3 regions of the Kitasatospora sp. NBC_01539 genome follow, and region 2 is predicted to be linked to each of the others. Evidence: predicted binding sites of a transcription regulator. Region 2 holds the regulator's gene; each other region holds the start of a gene.
What was found. Region 2 encodes HrcA, which represses chaperone genes, less so after heat shock. Its sites were predicted from a motif close to TTNGCACTCNGNNNNNCNGAGTGCNAA; they were not measured.
Positions count from the first base shown of each region.

Region 1 (7,315 bases), 630 kb from region 2:
CCTCCTTGACCTCGCCGTGGTCGGAGACCCACTCGGCCTCGGCGTCCCCGGGCACCAGCTCGTGCGGGATGCCCGGCGCGACCTTCAGCGCACCGAACGGCGTGCGCCGCGCCGCCTCGACGGCCCACGACAGCGGCGGCGAGTACGCCTCCGGGTCGAAGACCCGCCCGCGCGAGGTGCGCCGCGCAGGGTCGGTGAAGACCGCGTCGAAGCCCGACACGTCGATCCCGGCGACGTCCGCGCACCGCACCTCCACCAGCGCCGACAGCCCCAGCGCGGCCGCGTTCGCCTCCGCCACGGCGCAGGTCAGCGGGTCGCGGTCGACGGCCAGGACCGACACGCCCGCCCGGGCCAGCGCGATCGCGTCGCCGCCGATGCCGCAGCACAGGTCGGCCAGCCGCCGCACGCCCAGCGCCGCGAACCGCTGCGCCCGCCACTCGGCGACACTGCGCCGGGTCGCCTGCTCGACGCCGTCCGGGGTGAAGTACAGGGCGTCGGCGTCGTCGCCGAACTTCGCGCGGGCCCGCTGCCGCAGCCTGGCCTGCTCGAACGCGGCGCGGACGAGCTCCGCCGGGTGCTCGCGGCGCAGCCGGGTCGCGAGCGCCAGCTCCTGGTCGGGGGTGAAGGCGCGCAGCTCGGCGAGCAGGGCGCGGCCCTCGTCGGTCAGCAGGGCCCGGAACGATTCGATCTCCACCCGGCCATTGTCGCGGCTCGGGTCAGTTGCACCGGCCGCTGCCGCTGAAGCAGGGCGTGTAGCCGGAGGGCAGCGGCTCCGGCCGGGCCGGGGGCTGCCGGTCGTGCTGCCGGCCGACCCCCGCCGCCGCGGCGCCGAGCAGCAGCACCGCGGCCAGCAGCCCGTGCGCGACGGTGGTGATCCACCACCGGTCGCGGCCGGCGAGCACCGCCACGAGCAGCGCGAACGCGCCGAAGCCGCCGAGGGCGGCGATCGGCGACCAGTCGAAGGGCGGGACGGTCGCGGCGCCGGCCGGGTCGGCCTCCCGGGAGCCGAACGCGAGGACGAGCAGGGTGTATCCGGCGGCGAGGACCTCCAGGCACAGCAGGCCGAGGGCCAGCAGCAGGTCCGCGGCGATCCGGCGGCCGCCGCCGCGGCCGCCCTCACGGTCGCGCTCTCGGCCGGGTGCGGGGGAGGTGGCGGGCATGGCCACCAGTGTCCGCCGCGCCGGTGCGTCGTACATGAGTACGGCTACTCACCTCTTTCGCGACACACCCGCGTCTCCGTTGGCACTCTGGTTGACTGAGTGCTAACCGCGGCCTATGGTCGTTCCTGGCACTCCCCCCGGGTGAGTGCCAACGCGACGAGCGAGCCTGACCCCCGCGACGGCAGGCCTGCGGACATCGCCCTTTCCTGTTAGACAACCCCGTAATCTCCGAAGGGGAACTCGGACGTGACCACCAGCAGCAAGGTTGCCATCAAGCCGCTCGAGGACCGCATTGTGGTCCAGCCGCTCGACGCCGAGACCACCACGGCCTCCGGCCTGGTTATCCCGGACACCGCCAAGGAGAAGCCCCAGGAGGGCGTCGTCCTGGCCGTCGGCCCGGGCCGTTTCGAGGACGGTCAGCGCCTGCCGCTCGACGTCGCCGTCGGTGACATCGTCCTGTACTCGAAGTACGGCGGCACCGAGGTCAAGTACCAGGGCGAGGAGTACCTCGTCCTCTCGGCTCGTGACGTTCTCGCCATCATCGAGAAGTAAGCCTCAGCAGCCCGCCCCGGAACCGCGTCAGCACTGACCCGGGCCCGGGGCGCGCTTGTTGGTCCATCCACACGGTCCGTCCGTAACACCCTTGAGGAAACGGGAACATGGCGAAGATCCTGCAGTTCAACGAGGACGCCCGCCGCTCGCTGGAGCGCGGTGTCAACAAGCTGGCCGACACCGTCAAGGTGACCATCGGCCCCAAGGGCCGCAACGTCGTCATCGACAAGAAGTTCGGCGCCCCCACCATCACCAACGACGGTGTGACGATCGCCCGCGAGGTCGAGCTCGACGACCCGTACGAGAACCTCGGCGCGCAGCTCGTCAAGGAGGTCGCCACCAAGACGAACGACGTCGCGGGTGACGGCACCACCACCGCGACCGTGCTCGCCCAGGCCCTGGTCAACGAGGGTCTGCGCAACGTCGCCGCCGGTGCCGGCCCGGCCGCCCTGAAGAAGGGCATCGACAAGGCCGTCGCCGCGGTCTCCGAGCACCTCCTCTCGATCGCCCGCGAGATCGAGGGCAAGGACGACGTCGCCGCCGTCGCCTCCCTCTCCGCGCAGGACGCCCAGGTCGGCGAGCTCATCGCCGAGGCCATCGACAAGGTCGGCAAGGACGGTGTCATCACCGTCGAGGAGTCGAACACCTTCGGTGTCGAGCTCGAGTTCACCGAGGGCATGCAGTTCGACAAGGGCTACCTGTCGCCGTACTTCGTCACGGACGCGGAGCGCCAGGAGGCGGTCCTCGAGGACCCGTACGTCCTGATCAACCAGGGCAAGATCTCCTCCATCCAGGAGCTCCTCCCGCTGCTGGAGAAGATCCTGCAGGGCGGCGGCTCCCGCCCGCTGCTGATCATCGCCGAGGACGTCGACGGCGAGGCGCTGTCCACCCTCGTGGTGAACAAGATCCGCGGCACCTTCAACGCGGTGGCCGTCAAGGCCCCCGGCTTCGGCGACCGCCGCAAGGCGATCCTCGGTGACCTCGCCGTCCTCACCGGCGCGACCGTCATCTCCGAGGAGGTCGGCCTCAAGCTCGACCAGGCCGGCCTGGACGTGCTCGGCAGCGCCCGCCGCATCACCGTCACCAAGGACGAGACCATCCTCGTCGACGGTGCCGGCGACTCCGAGGGCGTGGCCGGCCGTGTCGGCCAGATCAAGGCCGAGATCGCCTCGACCGACTCCGACTGGGACCGCGAGAAGCTGCAGGAGCGCCTGGCCAAGCTGGCCGGCGGCGTCTGCGTCATCAAGGTCGGCGCCGCCACCGAGGTGGAGCTCAAGGAGCGCAAGCACCGTCTGGAGGACGCCATCTCCGCGACCCGCGCCGCGGTCGAGGAGGGCATCGTCGCCGGCGGTGGCGCCTCGCTCGTCCACGCGCAGAAGGTGCTGGACGGTGGCCTGGGCCTGTCGGGCGACGAGGCGACCGGTGTCGCGGTCGTCCGCAAGGCGCTCGCCGAGCCGCTGCGCTGGATCGCCCAGAACGCCGGCCTGGAGGGCTACGTCATCACCTCCAAGGTCGCCGAGCTGGAGGACGGCCACGGCTACAACGCGGCCACCGGCGAGTACGGCGACCTCGTGAAGGCCGGCGTCATCGACCCGGTCAAGGTCACCCGCTCCGCCCTGGAGAACGCGGCGTCCATCGCCTCCCTGCTCCTCACCACCGAGACCCTCGTGGTGGAGAAGAAGGAGGAGGAGTCCGACAGCGGCCACTCGCACGGCGGCCACGGTCACTCCCACTGACGTCTGTCGGACCCCGCGAGGCCCGGCCCGCCCTGGACACCACGTCCGGGGCGGGCCGGGCCTCCGGCGTTCCGCCCGCCGGGCGGACCCCGGCGCGCCTTATACCCTGGGCGCATGATCGAGGCCCGCCATCTCCGCGTCCTGCGCGCCGTCGCCCGGACGGGCTCCTTCTCCGCCGCCGCGCGGGAGCTGGGCTGCACCCAGCCGGCGGTCAGCCAGCAGATGAAGGCGCTGGAGAAGTCGGTGGCGACCCCGCTGGTGGTGCGCTCCGGGCGGGGCATGCAGCTCAGCGAGGCGGGCGAGGTGCTGCTGAAGCACACCTCCGGGATCCTGGCGGGCCTGTCGGCGGCGGAGGAGGAGGTCGCCGCGATCGCCGGGCTGCGTTCGGGGCGGGTGCGGCTGGTGTCCTTCCCGACGGCCAGCTCCACCCTGGTGCCGCAGGCCGTGGCGCAGCTGCGGGCCGCCCGGCCCGGGGTGCGGGTCTCGCTGGTGGAGGCGGAGCCGCCGGAGTCGCTGGCGATGCTGCGGGCCGGCGAGTGCGAGGTGGCGCTGGCGTTCCGCTACCCGGGCGCGTACGGCGGTGCCGGGCCGGTGCCGGAGCCGCGGACCCCGCCCCGGCAGGCACGGGCGGAGGCGGTGCTGGAGGCCGCGGCGTCGGCCGCGGCGACCGACTGGTCGGACCTCGTGGTGCGGCCGCTGCTGGACGACCCGCTGGTGGTGCTCGTCCCGGCCGGCCATCCGCTGGCAGACCGGGACGCCCGGCCGGTGGCGCCGGCCGAGCTGGCGGAGGAACCGTGGATCGCGGGCTGTCCGCAGTGCCGCGGCCATCTGGTGGAGCTGTGCGCCGAGGCGGGCTTCGCGCCGCGGATCGACTTCGCGACCGACGACTACCCGGCCGTGGTCGGGCTGGTGGCGGCGGGTCTGGGGGTGGCGGTGCTGCCGGGGCTGGCGCTGCGGGCGGTGCGCCGTGAGGGCGTCGCGGCGGTGCCCCTGGTGGCGGCGTCGGGGGAGCGGGCGCGGCGCGAGGTGGTGGCGCTGACGCTGCCGGACCTCGTCGGCGTGCCCGCGGTGCAGCTGATGATGGACCGGCTCACGGCGGTCGCCGCCGCACACTGACGGGCCGCGCTCACCGGACGGCGGCGCGACTGAAACGTTTCTGCACAGCCTGGCGCGCCGGACCCTGGCGCTCCCGGCCCTGCCCCGGCCTCACCGCCGCATGGTGGCCGGCATCGCCAGCGGTACCTCGACCAGCTGCCGGTTGCGCGCCCGGCCGAGCAGCTCCTCGCGCTCGTCCTCGGTCAGGCCTCCCCACACACCGTACGGCTCGCGGACGGCGAGGGCGTGCGCCGCGCACTCGGCGCGCACCGGGCACCGCATGCAGACCTCCTTCGCACTCGCCTCGCGCGAGCTGCGCGCGGCCCCGCGCTCACCCTCGGGGTGGAAGAACAGCGAGCTGTCCACGCCCCGGCAGGCGGCGGAGAGCTGCCAGTCCCAGAGGTCTGCGTTGGGACCGGGGAGGCGGGAGAAATCGGCCATGGCTCATTCCCTTCAATCACTCAGAACTCGGGCTCGGACTCGACGGCTTCACAAGGACTCGGGGCCCGCTCGCTGCGGCGAGGCTGCACGGGGCCGGTACGGACACCTGGAAATATGACTTACGCCACTCACCAGGACAAGTCACCCACACACCGACACAACAGTCAATGACCGTATGGAAGCTATAAAAACGGACAAAAGGGGCATGGTGGTGGTCAGGCTCCGCGTGGCAATCGGGTGGCACTGCACCGGATCCCGGGGTGCGACCACCCGGGTTCGGCCGCGCGCGCCGTGCGGTCCGCGCGCGGACCGCACGAAACTGCGGCGTGTGCGCCGCGAGGCGGCCGGTGCGTGATGGGTCGGCCACGTACAGTGGCGGTGATGGCCCCGAAGGCCGTAACTCATTCGAGTGACGGTCGTTGGATGTACGGAGGCGGTTAGCGGGCGCCGGACCTCGGGAACGATCGCGGTGGCATCGGCGATCAGAAACGGGGCCCGTCGCCAAACGGCCGTGTCGGAGAGAGTTCGTACCAGCCAGGAGGCTCAACGTGACGCGGATCAGCTGCGGAGGACGGTCATGACATCCGTCCTCGTCTGCGACGATTCCCCGCTCGCCCGGGAGGCGCTTCGCCGAGCGGTCGCGACCGTGCCCGGCGTCGACCGGGTGACCACTGCGACGAACGGTGAGGAGGTCCTCCGCCGCTGGGTGGCCGACCGCTCCGATCTCGTTCTGATGGACGTCCGCATGCCCGGCCTCGGCGGGGTGGAGACGGTCCGGCGGCTGCTGTCCGCCGACCCGGGCGCCCGCATCATCATGCTCACCGTCGCCGAGGACCTCGACGGCGTCGCCCTCGCGGTGGCCGCCGGCGCCCGCGGCTACCTGCACAAGGACGCCTCCCGCGCCGAGCTGCGGGCCACCGTCACCCAGGCCCTCGCCGACCCGACCTGGCGCCTGGCCCCCCGCCGGCTGCGCAGCCCCGACATGGGGGCGGCGCCGACACTGACGGCCCGTGAGATCCAGGTGCTGGAAGGCATGAGCCACGGCCGCAGCAACGCGGAGATCGGGCGCGAGCTCTTCCTGTCCGAGGACACCGTCAAGACGCACGCCCGGCGACTGTTCAAGAAGCTCGGCGCATCGGACCGCGCGCACGCCGTGGCGCTCGGCTTCCGCTGGGGTCTGGTCCGCTGAGAGGGTGCCGCCCGGCAGATCCCTTGGCCCGGACGTGTGACGTGGTGGTCCCGAGGCTGCACCATGGAGGAGTGGAGCACCTCGGGGACCAGCGGACAGGTACTGCGGAGACGAGTGCGACCGCAGAGGCGGCGACCGGTACGGCGGCGGGAGGCGGTGCGGTGGGTACGGCGTCCACGCATAACGTTCCGGTGCACAACTCCGGACGCGGTGCCGCGTTCCCGGAGTCGACCAGGCACCATGGACCGATGCGTGACGACGAGGCAGCCGCTCCGGCCGAGGCCCGGCCCGACGAGGCACAGCCCGACGGCCCGGAGGCCGTCTCGTACGCGCACCCCGCCGGGCCCCGCCGGCCGGTCCTGGGCAGCGGCCCGTCCCCCCAGCTCAACGAGGTCGTCGCGGCCGCCGTCGCCGGGGAGGGCCCCGCCGTCGACGCCCTCCTCGCGTACGTGCACCCGCTCGCCCTCCGCTACTGCCGCGGCCGGCTCGTCCGGCTGCCCGGCGGTGCCCGGCACCACGTGGACGACGTCGTCCAGGAGGTGTGCGTCGCGGTGCTCTGCGCACTGCCGCGCTACCGCGACGAGGGCCGGCCCTTCGAGGCCTTCGTCTACGGCATCGCCGCCCACAAGATCGCCGACCTGCAGCGGGCCGCGATGCGCGGCCCCGGCTCCACCGTGATCCCGCCCGACGACCTGCCGGAGACCGCCGACGAGTCGCTCGGCCCGGAGGAGCGCGCGCTGCTCAGCAGCGACGCCGCCTGGATCAGGGAACTGCTCTCCAACCTCCCCGCCCGCCAGCGCGAACTCGTGCTGCTGAGGGTCGCCGCCGGGCTGTCCGCCGAGGAGACGGGCGAGGTGCTCGGCATGTCGCCCGGCGCCGTGCGCGTCGCCCAGCACCGCGCGCTCAGCCGACTGCGGGCGCTCGCGGAAGAGTCCTCCTGATCCCGGCGTTGTCCAGGAGGCGCCATCCGACACGCCGGACGCCGGTACCATGGGGTATCGGCGCCTGGGCAGGTCGCCAAAGTTTCGTGGGTGCGGTCGGGGTTCCCCTGGAGGAACCTCCAGCATTGCGGCGTCTTGGCGAATCGGTCCGTGCCGGTGTGCGCGGGTGTGACGCCGGACCTGCTCCGGTGCCCCACCCTC
Region 1 covers NZ_CP109390.1:5,187,184-5,194,498, forward strand. The annotation lists gene OG335_RS22545 (THUMP-like domain-containing protein) at 1-694, opposite strand, end outside; gene OG335_RS22550 (DUF6234 family protein) at 717-1,160, opposite strand; gene groES (co-chaperone GroES) at 1,407-1,712, shown strand; gene groL (chaperonin GroEL) at 1,820-3,448, shown strand; gene OG335_RS22565 (LysR family transcriptional regulator) at 3,563-4,564, shown strand; gene OG335_RS22570 (WhiB family transcriptional regulator) at 4,655-4,984, opposite strand; gene OG335_RS22575 (response regulator transcription factor) at 5,562-6,173, shown strand; gene shbA (RNA polymerase sigma factor ShbA) at 6,422-7,114, shown strand.
Region 1: the regulator HrcA is predicted to act here: its motif matches at 1,240-1,266, upstream of groES (co-chaperone GroES).

Region 2 (7,315 bases):
CCACCGGGCTGTTGCGCCTCTCGCCGCCGCCCGGCATCGGCGCGAACGGGTAGAACGTGCCGCGCTTGTACAGGTAGACCAGGCCCAGCGGCTGCCCTGCCGCGTTGCGGAAGCCCACGATCGAGCAGAGCAGCTGCGGGCCGAAGCCGTGCGCCTCCAGCTCGCTGTTGACCGCGTGCAGGTCGTTGACCAGGTCGGGCAGCTCCTCCGGGGTGTGCCGGGCGAGGAGCCAGGAGTAGCCGTACGCGTCCCGGGACGCCTCGACGGGCACCCCGCCGCGGCCGGTGTCGGCGTCCAGCAGGGCCTGCACCTGTTGCTGCACCTCCTCGAAGGCGCCGCCCTCGACGGCCGCGAAGCACACCGCACCGAGCCCGGTCGGCCGGAAGCCCGCCGCGGCCTCCAGGGTGAGCGCCGCGGACGGGATGCCGAAGAGCTGGTCCAGATCGGGCTCGACGGGCTTGGTGCGGCCCAGCAGGGAGTCCAGGAAACCCACGGTGCGGTCCTCTCACCGGCCGAGCTCGGCGGAGATCCGCGCCAGCTGCTCCAGCCGCTGCTCCAGCGACGGGTGGGTGGAGAACAGCTGCGAGGCGGTCTCCCGCGCGCTCAGCGCCGGGGCGAAGTAGAAGGCGTTGTACGGCTGCGACCTGCGCAGGTCCTCGGTGGGGATGGCGGCGATCTGCCCGGTCACCTTCGTCAGCGCGGAGGCGAGCGCGCTGGGCCGGCCGGTCAGCTGGGCGGCGGCCCGGTCGGCGGCGAGCTCGCGGTAGCGGGAGAGCAGCCGGGTCAGCAGGAAGCTGAGGGCGTACACGAGCATGCTGACCAGCGGGACGAGGATCAGCGCGATCGCGGCGTTGGGGTCGTTGCTGTTGCGGTTGCCGCCGCTCATGAAGCCGCCGTACAGCGCCATGCGGGTGATCAGCCCGGCGAGCACGCCGAGGAACCCCGCGACGGTCATGACGGCCACGTCGCGGTGCGCGACGTGCGACAGCTCGTGGGCGAGCACCCCCTCCAGCTCCTCCGGTTCCAGGCGGCGCAGCAGGCCGGTGGTCACGCACACCACGGCCTTCTGCTGGTTGCGCCCGGTGGCGAAGGCGTTCGGCATGTCGTTGTGGGCCACGGCGATCCGCGGTTTCGGCATGTCGGCGAGGGCGCACAGCCGGTCGACGGTGCCGTGCAGCTGCGGGTACTCCTCGGGGGTCACCGGCCGGGCGCCCATCGCCCGCTCGGTGATCCGGTCGCTGAACCAGAACTGCGCGACGAACAGGCCGCCGGAGATCAGCAGGACGATCGGCCAGGCGCCGCGCAGCAGCACGATCAGCACGCCGGTGAAGCCGACGTACACCAGGCCGATCAGGAACATCGTGAGGACCATCCGGCCGGTCAGGCCGCGGTCGGGTGCGAAGCGGGAGTGCTGCCGTGACGACGACATCGCTGCTCCTTCGGTAGCTCGCTCGCCTTCGATGCTGCCACCAGGAGGCGGGGGCGGCGCGGCCCGCGGCCCCGACAATCGGTCGAGGATCACGTGGGCGGCCCGTTCCTGCCGCCGGGGGAGGGCCCTACACTGGCAGGTACGGTCCTGGCACTCTGCCTTCCAGAGTGCCAAAGGGCCGGACGGGCCGCCAGGTCCGACGGGCGAAGACGGAGGTGCGTGCCCCGTGGTCAACGAGCGCAGGGTCGACGAGCGCCTGATCGACACGCGTGCCGCCGTGCGCCCGCTCGACGAGCGCAGGCTCGCCGTGCTGCGGGCCATCGTCCAGGACTACGTGGGAACCGAGGAGCCGGTCGGCTCCAAGGCCCTCGTGGAGCGCCACAACCTCGGGGTCTCCCCGGCGACGGTGCGCAACGACATGGCCGCCCTGGAGGAGGACGGCTTCATCCACCAGCCGCACACCAGCGCCGGACGCATCCCCACCGACAAGGGGTACCGGCTCTTCGTGGACCGGCTGGCCGAGGTGAAGCCGATGACGCCCCCGGAGCGGCGGGCGATCCGGCACTTCCTGGAGGGCGCGGTCGACCTCGACGACGTCGTCGCCCGGACGGTGCGCCTGCTCGCCCAGCTGACCCGGCAGGTCGCCGTGGTGCAGTACCCCTCCCTGACCCGCTCCACCGTGCGGCACGTCGAACTGGTCGCGCTGGCACCCGCGAAGGTGATGCTCGTCCTGATCACCAACACCGGACGGGTGGAGCAGCGGATCGTCGACTGTCCCGGCTCGGTCGGCGAGACCGTCCTGGCCGACCTGCGCGCCAAGCTCAACGCCCACGCGTGCGGGCAGCGGCTGCCGGACGTCCCGGAGCTCCTGGAGGACCTGCCCGGGTCGTTCGAGCCCGCCGACCGGCCCGCCGTCTCCACCGTGCTCGCCACGCTCTTCGAGACGCTCGCCGAGCAGAACGAGGAGCGCATCATGCTGGCCGGCACGGCCAACCTGACGCGCTTCGGCCACGACTTCCCGCTGACCATCCAGCCGGTGCTCGAAGCGCTGGAGGAGCAGGTGGTGCTGCTGCGCCTGCTGGGGGAGACCGCGGAGTCCGGCATGACCGTCCGGATCGGCCGGGAGAACGCGTACGAGGGACTCAATTCCACGTCCGTGGTCTCCGTCGGTTACGGTTCGGGCGACCAGAGCGTGGCAAAGCTGGGAGTGATCGGTCCGACCCGGATGGATTACCCGGGCACAATGGGGGCGGTGCGAGCGGTTGCACGGTACGTGGGCCAGATCCTGGCCGAGTCGTAACAACGGCGGCGCGGGCACCGCGCGGCCGGTCGGGCGCAAGCACTTCTAGAGGCGGAACAAGCGGAGCATTTGGTGGCCACGGACTACTACGCGGTACTCGGCGTCCGACGGGATGCGGGGCAGGACGAGATCAAGAAGGCGTTCCGGCGCCTCGCGCGTGAACTGCACCCGGACGTCAACCCGGACCCCAAGACCCAGGAGCGGTTCAAGGAGATCAACGCCGCCTACGAGGTGCTGTCGGACCCGGCCAAGCGCCAGGTCTACGACCTCGGCGGCGACCCGCTCTCCCCGAACGGCGGAGGCGGTGGCGCGGGCGGCTTCGGCGCCGCGGGCTTCGGCTTCTCCGACATCATGGACGCCTTCTTCGGCGCGGCCGGGGGCCAGCGCGGACCGCGCTCGCGGACCCGCCGCGGCCAGGACGCCATGATCCGACTGGAGATCACCCTGGAGGAGGCCGCGTTCGGCACCACCAAGGAGCTCCAGGTCGACACGGCCGTCACCTGTACGACCTGCTCCGGCGAGGGCGCCGCACCCGGCACCTCCGCGCAGACCTGCGACATGTGCCGCGGCAAGGGCGAGGTCTCCCAGGTCACCCGGTCGTTCCTCGGCCAGGTCATGACCTCGCGCCCCTGCCCGCAGTGCCAGGGCTTCGGCACCGTCGTGCCGACCCCGTGCCCGGAGTGCGCCGGCGACGGCCGCGTACGGGCCCGCCGCACCCTCACCGTCAAGATCCCCGCCGGTGTCGACAACGGCACCCGCATCCAGCTGGCCGGCGAGGGCGAGGTCGGCCCCGGCGGCGGCCCGGCCGGCGACCTGTACGTCGAGATCGCCGAGTCGTCGCACCCGACGTTCCAGCGGCGCGGCGACGACCTGCACTGCACGGTCACCATCCCGATGACGGCGGCCTCGCTCGGCACCCAGGTGCCGCTGCAGACGCTCGACGGGATGGAGGAGGTCGACATCCGGCCCGGCACGCAGTCCGGCCAGTCGATCCCGCTGCACGGCCGCGGCATCACGCACCTGCGCGGGGGCGGCCGGGGCGACCTGATAGTGCACGTCGAGGTGCAGACGCCGACCAAGCTCGACCCCGAGCAGGAGGACCTGCTGCGGCGGCTCGCCGTGCTGCGCGGCGAGGAACGGCCGTCCGGCCACTTCTCGCCCGGCCAGCAGGGCCTGTTCTCGCGGCTCAAGGACGCCTTCAACGGCCGCTAGGCCGTCGCCTGCACCGAAGCGCGGGGCCCGGCCGACCGGCCGGGCCCCGCGCTCGTGCAGCACCCCCGTACCCCGCCTCCCCGTACCGCCGGGGGAGCCCCGCACACCAGGAGTGGAGCCGCTGTGACCGCGCCCGTGTTCGTCGTCGAGACCGCGCTGCTGGCCGGGGCCGCCCCGGGGACGGTCGTCCGCCTCGACGGGCCGGAGGGCCGCCACGCCGCCGCGGTGAAACGGCTGGCGGCCGGCGAGGCCGTCACCCTCGCCGACGGCCACGGCCTGGGCGTCGACGGCACCGTCGCCGCGGTGCACGGCAAGGACGCGCTGGACGTCACCGTCGTCACCGTCCGCACCGAGCCGGAGCCGGCCCCCCGCATCGTCGTCGTCCAGGCGCTCCCCAAGGGCGACCGCGGCGAACTCGCCGTGGAGACCATGACCGAGGCCGGCGTCGACGCCGTGATCCCCTGGGCGGCGTCCCGCTGCATCACCCAGTGGAAGGGCGACCGGGGCGCCAAGGCGCTCGCCAAGTGGCGCGCCACCGCCCGCGAGGCCGGCAAGCAGTCCCGCCGGCTGCGCTTCCCCGAGGTGCACGACCTCGTGACCACCCGTCAGCTGACCCCGCTGCTGGCCCGGGCGGCGTTCGCCGCCGTCCTGCACGAGGACGGCGCCCGGCCGCTCGCCACCGCCGAACTGCCCGTCGGCGGCGACATCGTGCTCGTCGTCGGCCCCGAGGGCGGCGTCTCCCCGGACGAGCTCGCCGCCTTCGCCGAGGCCGGCGCGGCCCCCCACCGGCTCGGCCCGACGGTGCTGCGCACCTCCACCGCGGGGGTGGCGGCCGGCGCGCTGCTGCTCGGCCGCACCGGCCGCTGGTCCTGACGCGGCGTCCGGGCCCGGCCCGTACGCCGCTCCGGCAGGGTCCGTGCGACCCGTTCGTACGCTCCTGAAGAAACCGCCTGCGTCGGCGCCGGGCCGTGCCTAGGGTGCTGCCTGTGACCGAACCGCAGAGCACCTCCCACGGCGCCTACCTGCGCCACCCCCACCTGCACGGCGACCTCGTCGCCTTCGTCGCGGAGGACGACGTCTGGCTGGCGCCGCTGGACGGCGGCCGGGCCTGGCGGCTGACGGCGGACCAGACCCCGGCCTCCCACCCGCGCTTCTCCCCGGACGGCGCGCACGTCGCCTGGACCTCGACCCGCGACGGGGCGCCGGAGATCCACGTCGCCCCCGCCGAGGGCGGTCCCGCCCGCCGCCTCACCCACTGGGGCAGCGCCCGCACCCAGCTGCGCGGCTGGACGGCCGACGGCCGCCCGATCGCCGTCACCACCGCCGGGCAGGCCACCCTGCGCCGCAGCTGGGCGTTCGCGATCCCGCTCGACGGCGGCGAGGCGACCCGCCTGCCGTACGGGCCGGTCGGCGGCCTCGCCCTGGAGCCGGGCGGCGACCGGGTGCTGCTGCTGTCGGCGTTCAGCCGCGAGCCCGCGCACTGGAAGCGCTACCGCGGCGGCACCGCCGGGAAGCTGTGGATCGGCACGCGCGACTTCACCCGCGTGCACGCCGACCTCGGCGGCAACATCGAGTCGCCCCTGTGGGTCGGCGGCCGGATCGCCTTCCTCTCCGACCACGAGGGCAGCGGCCGGCTCTACTCCAGCCTCCCCGACGGCACCGACCTGCGGCGACACAGCGACGGCCCGTTCTACGCCCGCAACGCCACCACCGACGGCACCCGCGTCGTCTGGCACAGCGGCGGCGACCTGTGGCTGCTCGACGACCTCGACGGCGCCGAGCCCCGCCGCCTGGACATCCGCCTCGCCGGGCCGCGCACCCGCCGCCAGCCGCACCCGGTCGCCGCCTCCGGCCACCTCGACGGCGTCGCCCCCGACCGCACCGGCCGGGCCGGCGCGGCCGTCGTCCGCGGCACCGTGCACTGGCTGACGCACCGTGAGGGCCCCGCCCGGGTGCTCGACGACACCCCCGGCGCGCGCGCCCGCCTGGCCCGCGTCGTGCCCGGCGCGGACGGCGCGCAGGGCGTCGTCTGGGTGACCGACGCGGAGGGCGACGACGCCCTGGAGTACGCGCCCGCCGTGCTGGAGCCCGGGCGCCGCCGCCTCGCCGCCGGGCAGCTCGGCCGGGTGCTCGACCTCGTCGCCTCCCCGGACGGCAAGCAGCTCGCCGTGGCCTCCCACGACGGCCGGGTGCTGCTCGTCGCGCTCTCCGACGGCACCGTGCACGAGCTCGCCCGCAGCGAGAACGGCGAGGTCACCGGCCTCGCCTTCAGCCCCGACTCGGGCCGGCTCGCGTGGTCCAGCCCGGTGCTCGGCGCCTGGTCGCTGCGCCAGATCATGCTGGCCGACCTGACCTCCCGCACCGTCAGCGAGGCCACCCAGCAGCGCTTCGTCGACTACTCGCCGGCCTTCACCTCGGACGGCAGGCACCTGGCGTTCCTGTCGGTGCGCAACTTCGACCCGGTCTACGACGTGCACTCCTTCGACCTGTCGTTCCCGACCGGCACCCGGCCGTACCTGATCACGCTCGCCGCGGACACCCCGTCGCCGTTCGGCCCGCAGCGGGCCGGCCGGCCCGTCGGCGGCGAGGACGAGGACGCCAAGCCCGCCGGGAAGGACGCCGAGAAGGCCGAGGACACCGCGCCCGAGCCCACCCGGGTCGACCTGGAGGGCATCGCCGACCGCATCCTGGCGTTCCCGGTGGAGGGCGGCTCCTTCGGCAGCCTGCGGGCCGTCAAGGACGGCGTGGTGTGGACCCGCCTGCCGCTCGTCGGCGAGCTGGGCGACAACGCCGCCTCCCTGGAGGACGACCACCCGCGTCCGGTGCTGGAGCACTTCGACCTCGGCAAGCGCCGCGCCCAGGAGATCGTCGCCGGCCTCGACGGCTACGCGGTCAGCGGGGACGGCACCCGCCTCGCGGTCCGCGACGGCGGCGCGCTGAAGATCGTCCCGGCCGACCGCAAGGCCGGCGAGGACGACGAGGTCGACGTCGACCTCGGCCGCCTGCGCGTCACCGTCGACCCGGCCGCCGAGTGGCGCCAGATGTTCGACGAGAACGGCCGCCTGATGCGCGACAACTACTGGCGCGCCGACATGAACGGCGTCGACTGGGCGGGCGTCCTCGACCGCTACCGGCCGCTGGTGGACCGGGCCGGCACGCACGACGACCTCGTCGACCTGCTCTGGGAGACCGTCGGCGAGCTCGGCACCTCCCACGCGTACGTCACCCCGCCCGGCCGCGGCCCGGAGGCCGCCCGCCGGCAGGGCCTGCTCGGTGCCGACCTCGTCCGCGACGGCGACGTCTGGCGCGTCGACCGCGTCCTGCCCGGCGAGTCGTCCGACCCGCGGGCCCGCTCGCCGCTGGCCGCGCCGGGC
Region 2 covers NZ_CP109390.1:5,820,412-5,827,726, forward strand. The annotation lists gene OG335_RS25170 (hypothetical protein) at 1-493, opposite strand, end outside; gene htpX (zinc metalloprotease HtpX) at 506-1,429, opposite strand; gene hrcA (heat-inducible transcriptional repressor HrcA) at 1,707-2,729, shown strand; gene dnaJ (molecular chaperone DnaJ) at 2,802-3,941, shown strand; gene OG335_RS25190 (16S rRNA (uracil(1498)-N(3))-methyltransferase) at 4,065-4,814, shown strand; gene OG335_RS25195 (PDZ domain-containing protein) at 4,928-7,315, shown strand, end outside.

Region 3 (7,315 bases), 1.9 Mb from region 2:
CGGGTACTCCGGGTAGAGCTGGTCGATCTCGTCCTGCGAGAAGTTCTGCGCCAGCAGGGAGCGGTCGATCTCCTCCTGGAGGTTGCCGGAGAGGTTCCAGGCCATGGCCTTCAGCCAGGCCACGGAGTCGACCGGGTTCCACTTCTCGGGCTCGTAGTCGCCGTTCACGGTGCCCAGCAGCGCGTACTCCAGCGAGGCGCCCGCACCGCCCGGGTGCTCGGACAGCCAGGCGTTCACGCCGTCCGTGTAGGCCTGCAGGTACTTCTTGGTCTCGGGCGCGAGCAGGGTGTCGTACTCCTGCTGCGCGACCTGGCGCCAGCCCATGGTGCGCAGGAAGGCGTCCGTCTCGACCTGTCCGGAGCCGAACATCTCGGAGAGGCGGCCGGCCGTGATGTGGCGCCGGACGTCCATCTCCCAGAAACGGTCCTGCGCCTGCACGTAGCCCTGGGCGCGGAAGAGGTCCTCGGAGGTGTCGGCGTAGAGCTGCGGGATGCCGTTGGCGTCGCGCTTCACGTCGACCGGCTTGCTCATCCCGGCGACCCGGACGGTGCCGGTGACGTCGGGGAAGGAGGAACGCACGGTGTGGACAGCCCAGTAGCCGCCACCGCCCAGCCCGGCGATCAGCAGCACGGCCAGCACGATCACGATCAGACGGGCGCGCCGGAACTTCTTCGAGCGGGGCATCTGGGTCCTTGGCGGGGTGATGGCGGCCGTGACAGGTCACCACATTAAGGCGGCTCGGATGGCGGACGTGCACCGGGGACGCCCACGGTTGGATCACAGGGACGATACCCCGGCCGGGTGACCCCCGGGGAAGGCCGATCCGCCCCGTTAAAGATCAGGCAAAATGTTAGATTGAGTAACGACTCATCAGCCGCTTCCACCCCCGGAGTGCCCCTGCGTGACCGTCGACCGCCTGAACACGTTCCTGCTCGAGTTCTCCGTGATCCTCCTGGTCGCGGTGGTCGCCGTGCGCATCTCCTCCCGGTCCGGGCTCCCCAGCCTGCTGATCTACCTCGGCATCGGCGTCGCCCTCGGCCAGGACGGCCTGGGCGTGGTCTTCAACAACGCCGAGCTCACCCAGGTACTCGGCTACGCGGCACTCGTCGTGATCCTCGCCGAGGGCGGCCTCAAGACCAGCTGGCGGGACATCAGGCCGGTCATGCCCGCCGCCACCGTGCTCGCCACGGTCGGCGTCGCGGTGAGCGTCTTCGTCACCGCGGGCGGCGCGCACTGGCTGGTCGGGCTCGACTGGCGGACCTCCCTGCTGCTCGGCGCGATCGTCTCCTCCACCGACGCGGCGGCCGTCTTCTCCGTCCTGCGGACGGTGCCGCTGCCGCGCCGGCTCACCGGCCTGCTGGAGGCGGAGTCCGGCTTCAACGACGCACCGGTCGTCATCCTGGTCGTCGCCTTCGCGACCACCGGCCCGCTCGACCCCTGGTACGTCCTGCTCGGCACGATCCTCGGCGAGCTCGCCATCGGCGCCGCGGTCGGCTACGCGGTCGGCCGGCTCGGCGCGTACGGCATCAAGCACGTCGCGCTGCCCTCCTCCGGCCTGTACCCCATCGCGGTGCTCGCGCTGACCGTCCTCGCGTACGCGGGCGCCTCGCTCCTGCACGGCTCCGGCTTCCTCGCCGTCTACACGGCCGCCGTGATCCTCGGGAACTCCAAACTCCCGCACGGCCCGGCCGTCCGCGGCTTCGCCGACGGCCTCGCCTGGATCGGCCAGATCGGCATGTTCGTCGTGCTCGGCCTGCTCGTGACGCCCGCCGCGATGGGCTCCGCGATAGTCCCCGCGCTGGTCAGCGGCGCGGTGCTGGTGTTCCTCGCCCGCCCGGCCTCCGTCCTGGTCTCGCTCACCCCCTTCCGGCTGCCCTGGCGCGAGCAGGCCCTGCTCAGCTGGGCCGGGCTCCGCGGCGCGGTGCCCATCGTGCTCGCCACCATCCCGATGGTGGCCGCCGCACCGCGCGCCCAGGAGGTCTTCAACATCGTCTTCGTCCTCGTCGTGGTGTTCACCCTGCTCCAGGGCCCGACCCTGCCGCTGGTCGCCCGCGGCCTGCGGATCGGCGAGGGCGACATGGGCCAGGACCTCGGCATCGAGGCCGCGCCGCTGGAGAAGCTGCACGGCCACCTGCTCTCCGTCTCGCTCTCCCCCGACTCCCGGATGTCGGGCGTCGAGGTCGGCGAGCTGCGGCTGCCCAAGGGGGCCGCCGTCACCCTGGTCGTCCGCGACGGCAGCAGCTTCGTCCCCGAGCGCGCCACCATCCTGCGGGCCTCCGACGAGCTCCTCGTCGTCACCACCGAGGAGGTCAGCGAGGCCGCCGAGCGCCGGCTGCGCGCCGTCGACCGCGGCGGCAAGCTCGCCGGCTGGCTGCGCGGACGCTGATCCCGCTCCGCCCGGTCGCGAGCCGGGTCTCCGAGGCCGGGCAGCAGCGCGGCCGCGAGCCCGGTCGCCGGGGCCGGTCGGGCTGCGCGGTCGCCGGGGCCTGTCGCCGATGCCGGTCGGCAGCGCGGTCGCCGGGGCCCTCTGGACCGCGTGGACTGTGACGCTCCTTGCATCCACAGCCCCGAACGGCCTCCTGCCGTACAATCGAGCGGTACGGGTCATCCGTACCCACCAACCCGCAACATCTGTCTGATGCAGAGTTGGCGCGACCGCTCGGCGGCCGCGGTCCGCAGCACCCTGCCGCACGCCGGCACCCGCACCACCACGCGGCCCGGCGGGACCCGGTATCAACCCCGGTCGACGCGCGAGAGGACGACTCTCGGCGCCGTCGGGGCCCACCCATGCCCCGGGGCGCTACCAGGCAGCAGGAAGGACCGACCGTGACGGCCCGCCGAACGGTCGACGACACCCACGCCCTCGGAACGCCCGCACCGGCGTCCCCGGCACCCGCCCCCGCGGCCCCCACCCGCGTCGGCTACGCGACACTGCTCCGCACCCCCGGCGCCCGGACGTTCCTCGTCCCCGCCTTCGCCGCCCGGCTCCCCTACGCGATGCTCAGCCTGGGCATCGTGCTGCTCGTCCTCGACACCCACGGCTCGTACGGCACCGCGGGCGCCGTCGCCGCCGTCTCGGCCGTCGCCCAGGCCCTGGTCGGCCCGCAGACCGGCCGGCTCGCCGACCGCTACGGGCAGGCGTCCGTCCTGCTCCCCAGCCTCGCCGTGCACGCCCTGTCGGTCGGCGCCCTGATCGCGCTCGCCCTCGGCCACACCCCGGTGTGGGCGCTCTTCGCCGCCGCCGCCCCGGCCGGCGCCTCCGTGCCGCAGATCGGCGCGATGGTGCGGGCCCGCTGGGTGGCCCGGCTCTCCGACTCCCCCGCCACGCTCAACACGGCGTTCGCCTTCGAATCCGTGACCGACGAGTTCACCTTCGTGGTCGGGCCGGTGCTCGCCACCGCCCTCGCGACCGGCGTCACCCCGGCCGCCGGGCTCGTCACCGAGGCCGCGCTGACCGTCGCCGGCGGCCTCGCCTTCGCCGCACAGCGGCGCACCGCGCCCGCACGGCACCCGCACACCGCGGGCGCCCGGCGCGAGTCCGCCCTCGCCTCCCCCGGCGTCCGGCTGCTGGCCGGCTCGTTCCTCGGCGTGGGCACGGTCTTCGGCGCCCTCCAGGTCTCCATCACCGCCTTCGCGGAGTCCGTCGGCCGACCCGGCGCCGCCGGCACCGTCTACGGCATCTTCGCCGCCGGCTCGATGCTCGCCGGGGTGCTCTACGGCCTCGTCGCCTGGCGGCGCTCCGCCCGGCAGCGGATGCTCGGCAGCTACGCGCTGCTGGTGCTCGGCTGCTCGACCCTCTGGGCCATGCCCGGCCTCACCTCGCTGACCGTCGCGGGCCTGTTCTGCGGCCTCGCCATCGCACCGACGCTGATCACCGGCTACACCCTGGTCGAGACGCTCGTCGGCGACGGCGCCAAGACCGAGGCCTTCACCTGGCTCACCGGCGCCATCGGACTCGGCCTCGCCGCCGGTTCGACCGTCGCCGGGCAGCTCATCGACTCCGGCGGCCCGTCCGCGGGCTTCCTGGTGCCGGTCGCCGGCGCCGGGCTCGGGCTGGTCGCCCTGGTCGCCCTGCGCCGACTGCTCGTCCGGCCCGCGGCGCCGGGACGCACCGTCGCACGAGCGTCCGGCGCGGCGCGGTTCGCCCCCGAAGCGACCGCTCCGCAGCTGGTCGGAGCGGGTGCCGCCCGTAGCTGACACCCGGGACCGCCCCGGATGGAGCCATCTCACACCCGGCATCGCTGGACTGTTCCAGCGGAATGCCGCATCATGGACGATCGTTAGCACTCATCAGGCGAGAGTGCCAGGAGGAAGACAAGTGCCCACGTACCAGTACCAGTGCACCGAGTGCGGCAACGGCCTGGAGGCGGTGCAGAAGTTCACCGACGAAGCACTGACCACGTGCCCCGCATGCCAGGGAAAGCTCCGCAAGGTCTTCTCCGCCGTGGGCGTCGTGTTCAAGGGCTCCGGCTTCTACCGCACCGACAGCCGTTCCTCCTCCAGCAGCGCGGTGGGCTCGGGAACGGCGTCCTCGACGTCCTCCACCGCCTCCGCGGGTTCGGCGTCCTCCGGCTCGTCGGGCTCCGGTTCGTCCGGTTCCAGCTCCGGCTCGGGCTCGTCGGGGTCGTCCTCGACCGGCTCGACGTCCTCGTCGGCGGCCTCGGCCGGCTGACGCACGGCCCGCGAAGCCCGGCCCCACCGACCCGATCGGTGCGGCGCCGGGCTTTTCGCACGCCCGGAGCGGACCCTGCTCCCGGACACGGCGGCCTGCACACGCCCGGGCCGCCTTCCGGGTAACCGGGCACTGCGACGGGCCACGGTGCGAGCCGCCGCATTACTCCTTTCGGGGGAGGAGAGTTTTCCACACCCCCGAGTTGTCCACAGGAATGCGCCGGGCGCTGCGGGTGAACGGCATTCCGGCGGATTCTGGGGTCCGCGGGCCGACCGGTCCCGCGGACCACCGACCGAGGCGGACACCGTGACCACCTGCCCCGTTCCCCCGCTCCCGCTCTCCGTACCGCCCCGGCGCGCGGTGCCCGACTTCCCACCCGTCCGGCGCGGCTCCGGCGGGCGACACCGCCTGCAGCAGGCCGTACGCCACCGTCCCGGCGTCCTCGCCGCCGGGCTGGTCGCCGCCGTCACCGCGCTCGCCGCCGGGCCCCTGCGCCCCGGACCGCCCCCGCCGGCCGCCACCTCCGCGGTCACCGCCGACCCGGTCTCCTCCCCGCGCTGCGCGGGCGCGGCGCCTCCCACCCGGTGACACCGGGACCACCCGATCGATCGGCCCGCTCTGGCGCGCCGCATTCCGCGGCGGCCGAGGCGATGTGATGTCGTTACGGGATGAAAGGCTTCAAGGAATTCCTGTTCCGCGGGAACATCATCGATCTGGCGATCGCCGTCGTCATCGGCGCGGCATTCACGAATGTCATCAACGCGTTCGTGAAGGGCGTCATCAACCCGGTCGTCGGCCTGTTCGGCACCGGGGATCTCGCGTCCTACCGGTCCTGCCTCAAGGGGCCCTGCGCGCTCGCCGCCAACGGGACGGTGTCGTCCGGCATCTACATCCTCTGGGGCGAGGTGCTCAGCGCCCTGCTGCAGTTCATCATCACCGCGGCGGTCGTCTACTTCGTCTTCGTCCTGCCGATGCTGCACTACATGGCCAAGCGCAGAACCCCCCAGCAGGAGGTGCTGGCGGCCGAGGCCCAGGAGGTCGCCCTGCTCACCGAGATCCGCGACGCCCTGGTCCGCCAGGGCTGACGCCGGCGCGGCCTGCAGGCCCGACCCAGGCCTGCAGGCGCCGACCGGGCGCTCCGACCAGGCACTCGACCAGACGCTCCGGCGGGCGCGGCTCCGCGGCGCGCTACCCCCCGTGGTGCGGGGGCCGCTGGTTCAGGTACCAGTCCAGCCCGCGCTCACGCCCCTCGCCGCCGGGACGCTCGCCCCAGCCGAGGTCGGTGTCGTCACTGCTCCGGCGGTCCAGCGGATCCCCGAACCCCAGGGCAGCCGCCGCGGGCTTCGCCTCTTCCGCACCCCGGTCGCTGTTCTGCTCGGCCATACGACCCGCCTCCGACTCTCTCTCCTCCATCGATGCCTCCTCCCCCAGCCTAGGGTCGACCCGGTCAACGACCCGACCGGCCGACGCGTACCGACCGCGCGCACCGGACCGGACCGGAGGCATCGAGCCGCAGGCACCGAGTCGCAGACCCCGAACCTCACGCTCCCGGACACTCACGCTCGCAGGCACTCACGCCGACGAGCACTCACGCTCATGGGGCCGCGAGCCCCGGCCCACCCGGCACGGGGGTGACCGGCACGGGTGACCGGCACCTCCACCGCCGGCCCCCCACCCGGACAGAGGTCAGGCGGCCTCGAAGCCCGCGTGGTCGGCGATCTTCTTGAGCTCCGCCAGCGCGTGCTTCTCGATCTGCCGGATCCGCTCACGGGTCAGCCCGTGCTGCTTGCCGACCTCGGTCAGCGTGCGCTCCCGGCCGTCCTCCATGCCGTACCGCGACCGGATGATCGACGCCGTCCGGTCGTCCAGCCGGCCGATCAGGTCGTCCAGCTCCTCACGGCGGAGCATCACCATGACGGCGTCCTCCGGGGAGACCGCGCCGGTGTCCTCCACCAGGTCCCCGAACTGGGTCTCGCCCTCGTCGTCGACCGCCATGTTGAGGCTCACCGGGTCGCGGGCCCAGTCCAGGACGTCCTTGATCCGCGCCTCCGTGGTGTCCAGCTCCGCCGCGATCTCGGACGGGGCGGCCTCACGGCCCAGCTCCTTCGACTTCTCCCGTTGCACCCGGCGGATCCGCCCGAGCTCCTCCACGAGGTGGACGGGCAGCCGGATCGTGCGGGACTGGTCGGCGATGGAACGGGTGATCGCCTGGCGGATCCACCACGTCGCGTACGTGGAGAACTTGAAGCCCTTCGCGTAGTCGAACTTCTCGACCGCACGCACCAGACCCGCGTTGCCCTCCTGGATCAGGTCGAGCAGGGGCAGCCCGCTGCGCGGGTACCGGCGGGCCACCGCGACCACGAGGCGGAGGTTGGACCTGATGAACACGTCCTTGGCCCGCTCCGAGTCCTCGGCTATCGCCTCCAGCTCCGCGGCCGTCATCCCTTCGGGCAGCGGGCCCGCGTCCAGCAGGTGCTGCGCGTACACGCCGGCCTCGATGCGGAGCGAGAGCTGCACCTCCTCGGCGGCGTCGAGCAGTGGCGTCCTGGCGATCTCGTCGAGGTACATGCCGACGAGGTCGCGGTCTGCCTCAAGGTTGGTCGGCCGGGCCGAGCGAGTCCGGTCGGCCCTGTCGCGAACGAC
Region 3 covers NZ_CP109390.1:3,911,546-3,918,860, forward strand. The annotation lists gene OG335_RS16675 (penicillin acylase family protein) at 1-684, opposite strand, end outside; gene OG335_RS16680 (potassium/proton antiporter) at 902-2,386, shown strand; gene OG335_RS16685 (MFS transporter) at 2,827-4,197, shown strand; gene OG335_RS16690 (FmdB family zinc ribbon protein) at 4,319-4,672, shown strand; gene OG335_RS16695 (hypothetical protein) at 4,979-5,260, shown strand; gene mscL (large conductance mechanosensitive channel protein MscL) at 5,341-5,757, shown strand; gene OG335_RS16705 (hypothetical protein) at 5,861-6,085, opposite strand; gene OG335_RS16710 (sigma-70 family RNA polymerase sigma factor) at 6,359-7,315, opposite strand, start outside.
Region 3: the regulator HrcA is predicted to act here: its motif matches at 4,281-4,307, upstream of OG335_RS16690 (FmdB family zinc ribbon protein).